2 regions of the Bacteroides sp. Ga6A2 genome follow, and region 1 is predicted to be linked to the other one. Evidence: riboswitches for the same ligand, from Rfam matches in the RefSeq annotation. Region 1 holds a riboswitch; the other holds the start of a gene.
The links. Region 1 has a riboswitch for thiamine pyrophosphate ahead of T538_RS0102445 (thiamine phosphate synthase). Riboswitches for the same ligand answer to the same signal wherever they lie in the genome.

Region 1 (4,771 bases):
CGTTTACGAACTGTACTTTTGCCTTTGCCGAATCTGCCGAGCCAAGCAACTCAACTACCCTGCCCTCGCCAAAACGTTCGTGCGCGATTCTGTCGCCAACGCTAAGTCCGCCAAGCGATGTAACCGATGTTTTATCGACAGATGCCGTTGGTGTAACGACCTTTTTCAATTTTCGAGGCGGAAAGTCGGTCTGGCGAGGCTGAACAACTCTTTTGGCCGAGTTTGCCACCTGCGAAACCTTTGAATAATCTATCCGACTTTTCTGCATCCACTCCGGCACATCTTCGTCGTAGCCCGAACTTCTGCCAAACGGCGAACCGCCATAAGTCTTTTCAGAAGGTGACTCCATGCTGAAACTGCTGCCGCCCATCATACGAATGCACTTAGGGTCGAGTTCGCGCAAGAACCGGCTTGGCGAACTGAATTCCATTGAACCGAAGCGGAATCGGCTTCGGGCAAACGACAGAACGCAGTTTTTCTCGGCTCTCGTAATTGCAACGTAAAACAGGCGGCGTTCTTCCTCGATGGCGCGCGGCGATTCGTAACTCATAGCACTTGGGAAGAGATTTTCTTCCATTCCGACAACAAAAACCGTGTCGAATTCGAGTCCTTTTGCCGAATGAATGGTCATCAGAGTGACCTTGTCTCCACCGTCATCAGACTCATCAAGGTCGGAAATAAGCGATACCTCGGAAAGGAAATCGGGCAGCATAATCTCATCGATGCCTTGCTCCTGACGCTCTTCGACAAAACTCGCCAAGGCATTCTTCAACTCCTCGATGTTTTCGAGTCTGTCCTGACTTTCGCTATTCTTTTCGGCATACAAATCCTTCAGAATTCCGCTTTCTGAAATTATCTTCAAACCTATTTCCGAAGCGTTCATCTGCTTGGCAGCCTCCTGAAAGCCGAATATCAAATCCTGAAAATTCTGCAATTTCGTGAGAGTTCCCTTGTTTACGTCGAGTCCGAATTTAACAGGTTCAGAAAGGACATTCCACATCGAAACCTCGTTAGAAACGGCGCACGCCGAAACCTTCTTTATTGTTGTTTCGCCAATTCCGCGCGCCGGATAGTTGATTATTCGCTTCAGAGCCTCCTCGTCGTTTGGATTTATTGCCATTCGCAGATATGCGATGACATCCTTTATCTCCTTTCGCTGGTAGAACGACAATCCGCCGTAGATTCGGTAAGGAATGTTGTTGCGCATCAGTTCGTCCTCAAAGATTCGGCTCTGCGCGTTGGTGCGATAAAGAATGGCAAAGCGTTTGTAACTGCGCTCGCCCGAATTGTAATATTCGCGAAGCCTCTTAACGATGGTTATGCCTTCTTCGCGGTCGGAATAAGTATTGTAAACCTCGATTGGCTCGCCTATTTTGTTTTCAGAAAAGACATTTTTGTCTATCTGATTACTATTCTTTGCAATAACGCTGTTCGCAGCATTAACGATGGTCTGGGTTGAACGATAATTCTGCTCCAATTTGAAGACCTTGGCGCAATTATATTGCTTTGTAAAGCCGAGGATGTTCTCGATGTTTGCTCCGCGGAACGAGTAGATGCTCTGGGCATCGTCGCCAACCACGCACACGCGCTGCTTGTCCTTCGTCAACTCCCATACAATCTTGTGCTGGGCCACGTTCGTATCCTGATACTCATCGACCATAACGTACTCGAATCGCTCGGCATACTGTCGGCGCACCTCTTCGTTCTTCGAGAAAAGAAAATATGTGTAGACCAGTAAATCGTCGAAATCCATCGCATTCGCCTTTCGGCAGCGGTCGACGTAAGTCTGATACAGCAATCCTGCCTTCGGAATCCTTGCGCGCTCGTCACCCTCGACGGTTGCCCTGTCGCTGCGATACGCACCGGGAGTTACAAGATGGTTCTTTGCACTCGATATTATTCCTGCGATAGCCGAAGGCTTGTATGTCTTATCGTCAAGCCCCATTTCTTTGATGATGGACTTTATCAGACTCTTCGAATCGCTGGCATCGTATATCGTAAAATCGCGAGTAAAGCCTATTTTATCAGCCTCAACACGCAGAATTCTCGAAAAAATTGAATGGAACGTTCCCATCCACAGATATTTAGAGCGATTGAAACCAACTTCTTGTGCAATACGTTCCTTCATCTCGCGCGCCGCCTTGTTGGTAAACGTAAGCGCAAGAATCCGTGAAGGGTCGAGTCCAAGATTCATCAGATATGCAATCTTGAACGTCAGCACTCTGGTCTTTCCAGAGCCTGCGCCAGCAATCACTAACGATGGACCTTCGTTATACAGCACAGCCTCGCGCTGACTCTGATTAAGTTCATCAAGAAAGTTTTCTTTCATTTACATCATTATTATATAGTAGTGCAAAAATACAAAAATACGGCAATTTCTCCGATTTTTTCAGCAAAAACAATCTGGCGGCGCACGAATGAAGTTTTGCCAAGGCTGAGATTTTTCGGAAAAAAGAACAATAAGTTCAAGCATCAGACAAAATTAGCCGCCGAAAACGTCCGACTTTTACTTTTTTTAATTACTTTTGCAGCCGTATATGACAAAGGGGTGCCTGAAAAGGCTGAGATTATACCCTTATAACCTGATCCGGTCAATGCCGGCGTAGGGATTGTTTCTACAGTTCACATTCATCCGCCCTTGTCTATATATAAATTAAGGTAAGATGAATCTGAAGAATTTTCAACTACAGTTTATAACACATTTCAACGACTCTACGGATTACGTCGAATCGGCTTTGTTGGCTCTCGAAGGTGGTTGCCGCTGGATTCAGCTTCGCATGAAGGACGCATCGGTTGATGAAGTACGGGCCGCAGCCTTGCAGATTATGCCTGCTTGCCGAAAAGTTGGAGCAACCTTCATCATAGACGACCACGTTGAACTTGTAAAGGAGATTGAAGCCGACGGCGTTCACGTTGGCAAGAATGATATGCCCGTAAACGAGGCGCGCCAGATTCTGGGCAACGACTTCATTATAGGCGGAACGGCTAACACCATAGACGATGTTGAAATGCACTACCGCAACGGCGCAAACTACATAGGCTGCGGTCCGTTCAGGTTTACCACAACGAAGAAGAACCTCTCGCCTACCCTCGGGCTCGACGGCTACAGAAGTATCATCGGTGCGATGAAGGAAAGAGGCATCGACATACCGCTCGTTGCCATTGGCGGAATTACGTCAGACGACGTGCCGAGCATAATGGAAACAGGCGTATGCGGCATCGCCCTTAGCGGAACAATCCTCAACGCTGAGAATCCGGCAAGCATGACAGCAAATCTTCTGCAGCTTATTTCGGACGCAAAAGAAAAACAATAAAAAACAAAATATTTCAACTAAAAACATGGATAGCAAGACAAAAATTTCATATCCAGCATCAGAAAAAGTGTACCTTCAAGGAAAAATCTATCCTGAGATAAAAGTTGGTATGCGAAAAATCAACCTTACGCCAACCGTTAAGGTTATCGATGGCAAGAAGGTTATAACCGAGAACGACCCAGTTTATGTTTACGATACAAGTGGAGTTTTTAGCGACCCAAATGTAGAAGTCGACTTAAAGAAAGGACTTCCCCGTTTGCGCGAAGAGTGGATTCTGAAGCGCGGTGGCGTTGAGCGTCTTTCCGAACTGACATCAGAATATGGCCGTATGCGTCAGGCAGACAAGAGTCTCGACCACCTGCGTTTTGAACACATCGCCCTACCATATCGCGCCGAGAAAGGCAAGAACATCACACAGATGTACTACGCCAAACAAGGCATCATCACTCCCGAGATGGAATATGTAGCCATCCGCGAAAACATGAACTGCGAACAACTTGGAATCAAGTCGCACATCACCCCCGAATTTGTTCGCGACGAGGTGGCAAGAGGTCGCGCTGTTATCCCAGCCAACATCAACCACCCCGAGGCAGAGCCGATGATTATCGGCCGAAACTTTCTTGTTAAGATTAACACTAACATCGGTAACTCTGCCACCACATCGAGCATAGACGAGGAGGTTGAAAAAGCCGTTTGGAGTTGCAAGTGGGGCGGCGACACGCTGATGGATCTTTCTACCGGCGACAACATTCACGAAACACGCGAGTGGATTGTACGCAACTGTCCAGTTCCAGTGGGAACCGTACCAATGTATCAGGCTATGGAGAAGGTTAACGGCCATGCCGAGAAACTGACTTGGGAGTTGTTCCGCGACACACTTATCGAGCAATGCGAACAGGGCGTTGACTACTTCACAATTCATTGCGGAATCAGACTTAAAAATATACACTATGCCAACGACCGTCTGTGCGGAATGGTAAGCCGCGGCGGCTCAATCATCTCAGAATGGTGCAGATATCACAAGAAGGAATCATTCCTTTATGAACATTTCGACGACATCTGCGACATCGTGGCTCAGTACGACGTAGCCCTCTCGCTCGGCGACGGACTGCGCCCGGGAGCAACATTCGATGCCAACGATGCCGCTCAGTTTGCCGAACTCGACACTATGGGCGAGCTTGTTGAACGCGCTTGGGCAAAGAACGTTCAGGCATTTATCGAAGGCCCAGGACATGTTCCAATGCACAAGATTCGCGAGAACATGGACCGCCAGTTGGAGAAGTGTCACGAAGCACCGTTCTACACGCTCGGCCCTCTCGTTACCGACATCGCACCGGGCTACGACCACATAACAAGTGCCATCGGAGCGGCTCAGATTGGATGGTACGGCACGGCAATGCTATGCTACGTTACGCCGAAAGAGCATCTCGGTCTGCCTAACAAGGAAGACGTGCGCG
Region 2 (4,771 bases), on a different contig from region 1:
CAAGGGCACGATTGTTGGAAACATAGCCCGAAATCCTAACGACCGTATGCAGATGACCGTCTTCGACCCCGAATCGGGCATCGGAAAACATGCCGTTACGCACTACGAGGTGCTCGAACGCTTCGGCTACGTTACCTTCGTGAAATGCGTGCTCGAGACTGGCCGTACACACCAGATTAGAGCGCACATGAAGCACATCGGCCATCCGCTGTTTGCCGATACGCGCTATGGCGGCAACGTTATTCTGCGAGGCAACCAGAGCAGCAGTTACCGACAGTTCATCGCCAACAGCTTCGATGTGTGCAGCCGTCAGGTTCTGCATGCCAAGACACTGGGATTCCAGCACCCTATAACCCACGAGGACATGTTCTTCACATCAGAGCTGCCCGACGACATCGTCCAGCTTCTTGACAGATGGCGCACCTACATGGGCGCAAAGAAAGATAACGAAAATTAACACATATTACTAATTTATATTTATCAGAAAAAGTGAAAACAATTGCTATTGTTGCTGGCGGAGACTCATCTGAACATGATGTGTCAATGCGTTCCGCTCAGGGTATCTTCTCGTTTATGAACCACGACAAGTACAAAGTTTATGTGGTAGAGATTAAAGGCACTGCGTGGGAAGCGATTTTAGCCGACGGCAAAAGAGTTGCCGTTGACCGTAACGACTTTTCTTTCAGCGATAACGGAAAGAAAATTACTCCAGACTATTGCTACATAACAATACACGGAACTCCGGGCGAGAACGGAATACTTCAAGGTTACTTCGACCTTATCCGTATGCCTTACTCAACGAGCGATGTGCTTGTAGAGTCTATGACTTTCAACAAATTCACGCTGAACCAGTATCTGAAGGGCTTCGGCGTTCCGGTGAGCGAATCGCTCATTGTGCGAAAAGGTCAGCAGATGCCTTCTGACGAGGCAATAATCGCCAAGGTAGGTCTGCCATGCTTCGTAAAGCCTAACGCAGGCGGCTCAAGCTTCGGCGTTAGCAAGGTAAAGAAGACCGAAGAGCTTCAGGCAGCCATCGCCAAGGCAATGAACGAGAGCGACGAAGTGATGATTGAGGCAGAGATGAAGGGAACGGAGATTTCTGTTGGCTGCTTCAAGACAAAGAAGGGCAACGTTGTTCTGCCAGCCACCGAGGTAGTTTCGGAGAACGAGTTCTTCGACTATGATGCCAAGTACAACGGTCAGGTTCAGGAGATTACGCCTGCCCGCCTGTCGGACGAGACAACAGCCAAGGTGCGCCAGATGGTTTCTGAAATCTACGACATTCTGCACGCCAACGGCATAATCCGCATAGACTTCATCATTACAAAAGATGCCGAGGGCAACGACAAGCCTATGCTGATGGAGATTAACACAACACCAGGCATGACTGCCACAAGCTTCATTCCGCAGCAGGTAAAGGCTGCCGGTCTGAACATGGGCGACGTGCTGAGCGACGTGATAGAAAACCAGTTCTAACAACCGACTAACAACTTTAATCATGACTATTCCTGAAGAATTCAACGACATACGGCCTTACACTCCCGAGGAGTTGCCAGCCGTGTATCAGGAACTGATAGCCGACGAGGAATTCAAGGCTGTGATGGCAAAGGTGATGCCCGACGTTCCGTTCGAGATGCTTGCAAAGCAGCTTCTGCAGTGCAAGACCAACCTCGAATTTCAGAAAGCACTCGTCTACCCTCTCCTGAAGAGTCTCGTAGCAAAGTGCGGCAAAGGCATGGAGATGAATGCCGACAGTCTTACCCACCGCGACAAGCATCATACCTTCATCTCTAACCACCGCGACATCGTGCTCGACTCGGCACTTCTGTCGGTTCTTCTTGTAGACAATGGCTTCGACACAACGGTAGAGATTGCCATCGGCGACAACCTCCTTATCCGCCCTTGGATAAAGAAGATTGTACGCATAAACAAGAGCTTCATTGTACAGCGCGCACTAACCATGCGCCAGATGCTTCAGGCATCGGCTACGATGAGCCGATACATGCACTTTGCCATCAACCATAAGAACGAGAACATCTGGATGGCGCAGCGCGAAGGCAGAGCCAAGGACAGCAACGACCTTACTCAGGACAGCATCCTGAAGATGCTTGCAATGGGCGGCGAGGGCGACATCATAGACCGTTTGAAGGACATGAACATCGTTCCGCTGAGCATCTCGTACGAGTTCGACCCATGCGACTATCTGAAAGCCAAGGAGTTCCAGCAGAAGCGCGACAACCCTGACTTTAAGAAGAGCCAACAGGACGACCTCGACAACATGAGCATCGGCATCTACGGATTCAAGGGACATATCCACTATCACACCGCGCCTTGCATTAACGAGTGGCTCGACACTATTGACCGCAGCACTCCTAAGACCGAGATTTTCGGCATGATTGCAAAGCACATCGACAAGGGTATACACTCGAACTACATGCTCTATCCTTGCAACTACATCGCGATGGACGAGCTTACAGGCTCGGACTCATCAGACAAGTACACAGCCGAGGACAAGGCTTTCTTCGAGAAATATCTGGCAGGACAGATTGCAAAAATCGACCTCCCGAACAAAGACGAGGCATTCTTGCGCGAGCGCATACTTACAATGTATGCCAACCCTGCAATAAACAAGGCAAAGGCTTTGTAGCATAATATCAGCAACCTATATGGCGGAGTAATCTAAATGTTCGATTACTCCGCTTTTTTATTGCAAAATAATCAACGTTTTTTTAGGAAATAACAAAAATAATAGTTTATTTTGCACCTCAGTAGAACAGAGGGGTGCCCTGAACGTCTTTCAAGGCTGAGATTATACCCTAAATACTTGATCCGGCTAATACCGGCGAAAGGACATGTTTCAAAGCCTCACCGCACACTTTGTTTCTACAGAATTTAGAACGAAACAAAATTCATTGTGCATGAAAATAACCGTAAACAATAAGGAAACTGAGTTCGACGGCACAAGCGTGAGCGACCTTGCCGCACAGCTCCAACTGCCCGAAAAGGGCGTGGCAGTAGCCGTAAACAACGAGATGATTCCGCGCTCGGAATGGAGTGCCACACCGCTTGCCGAGAATGCCAACGTGGTGATAATAAAAGCCGCTTGCGGCGGATAATATTCTGAAAAACTTAAACTTATATAAATGGAGAAATTAGTAATTGCTGGCAAGGAATTTGGCTCGCGCCTGTTTCTTGGCTCTGGAAAGTTCAGCTCAAACCAAGTGATGGAAGAGGCTATCAAGGCTTCTGGCACAGAGATGGTTACACTTGCCATGAAACGCATTGAGCTTGACGACAAAGAAGACGATATGCTTAAGCACATTGCCCACCCAAACATACAACTTTTGCCTAACACATCGGGCGTGAGAGATGCCGACGAAGCGGTATTCGCCGCACAGATGGCGCGCGAGGCTTTCGGCACTAACTGGCTGAAACTCGAGATTCATCCCGACCCTCGATACCTTCTGCCCGACTCTGTAGAGACTCTGAAGGCTACCGAGAAGCTTGTAAAACTGGGCTTCGTGGTTCTTCCATACTGTCAGGCAGACCCCGTTCTGTGCCGTCAGCTCGAAGAGGCTGGCGCAGCAACCGTAATGCCATTGGCTGCCCCTATCGGCACAAACAAGGGTCTTGAAACAAAGGAGTTTATCCGCATCATCATCGAACAGGCTGGCGTTCCAGTGGTTGTAGATGCAGGCATCGGCGCACCAAGTCACGCAGCCGAGGCAATGGAGATGGGCGCATCAGCATGCCTCGTAAACACGGCAATATCGGTTGCAGGCAATCCTGTTGAGATGGCAAAGGCTTTCAAACTGGCTGTAGAGGCTGGCAGAATGGCTTATGAGAGCGGACTGGGCGCAGTAACATCGGGCAACTTGGTGGCATCGGCATCATCGCCGCTAACCGCCTTCCTTAACGACTAACAGAAAGATAAAGATGTTTTCAGACGAATTGGAAAAGATTGACTGGGACGAGACAACCCGGAAAATCATGTCGAAGACCGATGCCGACGTGCGACGCGCGCTGACAAAGAGCCATTGCGACGTTGAGGACTTCATGGCCATGCTCTCTCCCGCCGCCGAGCCTTATCTTGAACAGATGGCTCAGCTGAGCAAGAAATATACCGAGGAAAGATTCGGCAACACTATGTCGATGTTCATTCCGCTCTACATAACCAACTCGTGCTCAAACTCTTGCGTCTACTGCGGATTTCACGTCAGCAACCCAATGCCGCGCGTAATCCTGACGCCAGAGCAAATTGAGAACGAGTACAAGGCGATAAAGGAGATTGCACCTTTCGAGAACATTCTGCTTGTCACGGGCGAGAATCCGGCAAAGGCAGGAGTGCCCTATCTGGCAAAGGCTCTCGACATTGCAAAGAAATATTTCTCGAACCTAAAGATTGAGGTTATGCCTCTCGCTGCCGAAGAATATGCCGAGTTGCGCGAGCATGGTCTGAACGGCGTTATATGCTTTCAGGAAACATATCACAAGGCAAACTACAACATTTATCATCCGCGCGGCATGAAGAGCAAGTTTGAGTGGCGCGTAAATGGTTTCGACCGCATGGGACAGGCTGGAGTGCACTCCATAGGCATGGGCGTGCTGATTGGACTGGAGAAGGAATGGCGCACGGACATAACGATGATGGCTTACCATCTGCGCTATCTTCAGAAGAAATATTGGCGCACTAAATACTCGGTTAACTTTCCGCGTATGCGCCCGGCACAGAACGAGGGCTTCCACCCTAACTGCTACATGACGGACAAGC

Region 2: linked by a shared signal. The riboswitch ahead of thiS (sulfur carrier protein ThiS) and the one ahead of T538_RS0102445 (thiamine phosphate synthase) in region 1 are both predicted to bind thiamine pyrophosphate.

What each region holds. Positions count from the first base shown of each region.
Region 1 is NZ_JNKX01000011.1:18,787-23,557, forward strand. Features, by position in the region: gene T538_RS0102435 (ATP-dependent helicase) at 1-2,329, opposite strand, end outside; TPP riboswitch at 2,535-2,626, shown strand; gene T538_RS0102445 (thiamine phosphate synthase) at 2,664-3,314, shown strand; gene thiC (phosphomethylpyrimidine synthase ThiC) at 3,340-4,771, shown strand, end outside.
Region 2 is NZ_JNKX01000026.1:36,710-41,480, reverse strand. Features, by position in the region: gene T538_RS0107730 (RluA family pseudouridine synthase) at 1-457, shown strand, start outside; gene T538_RS0107725 (D-alanine--D-alanine ligase) at 490-1,476, shown strand; gene T538_RS0107720 (1-acyl-sn-glycerol-3-phosphate acyltransferase) at 1,499-2,647, shown strand; TPP riboswitch at 2,768-2,869, shown strand; gene thiS (sulfur carrier protein ThiS) at 2,919-3,116, shown strand; gene T538_RS0107710 (thiazole synthase) at 3,144-3,923, shown strand; gene thiH (2-iminoacetate synthase ThiH) at 3,937-4,771, shown strand, end outside.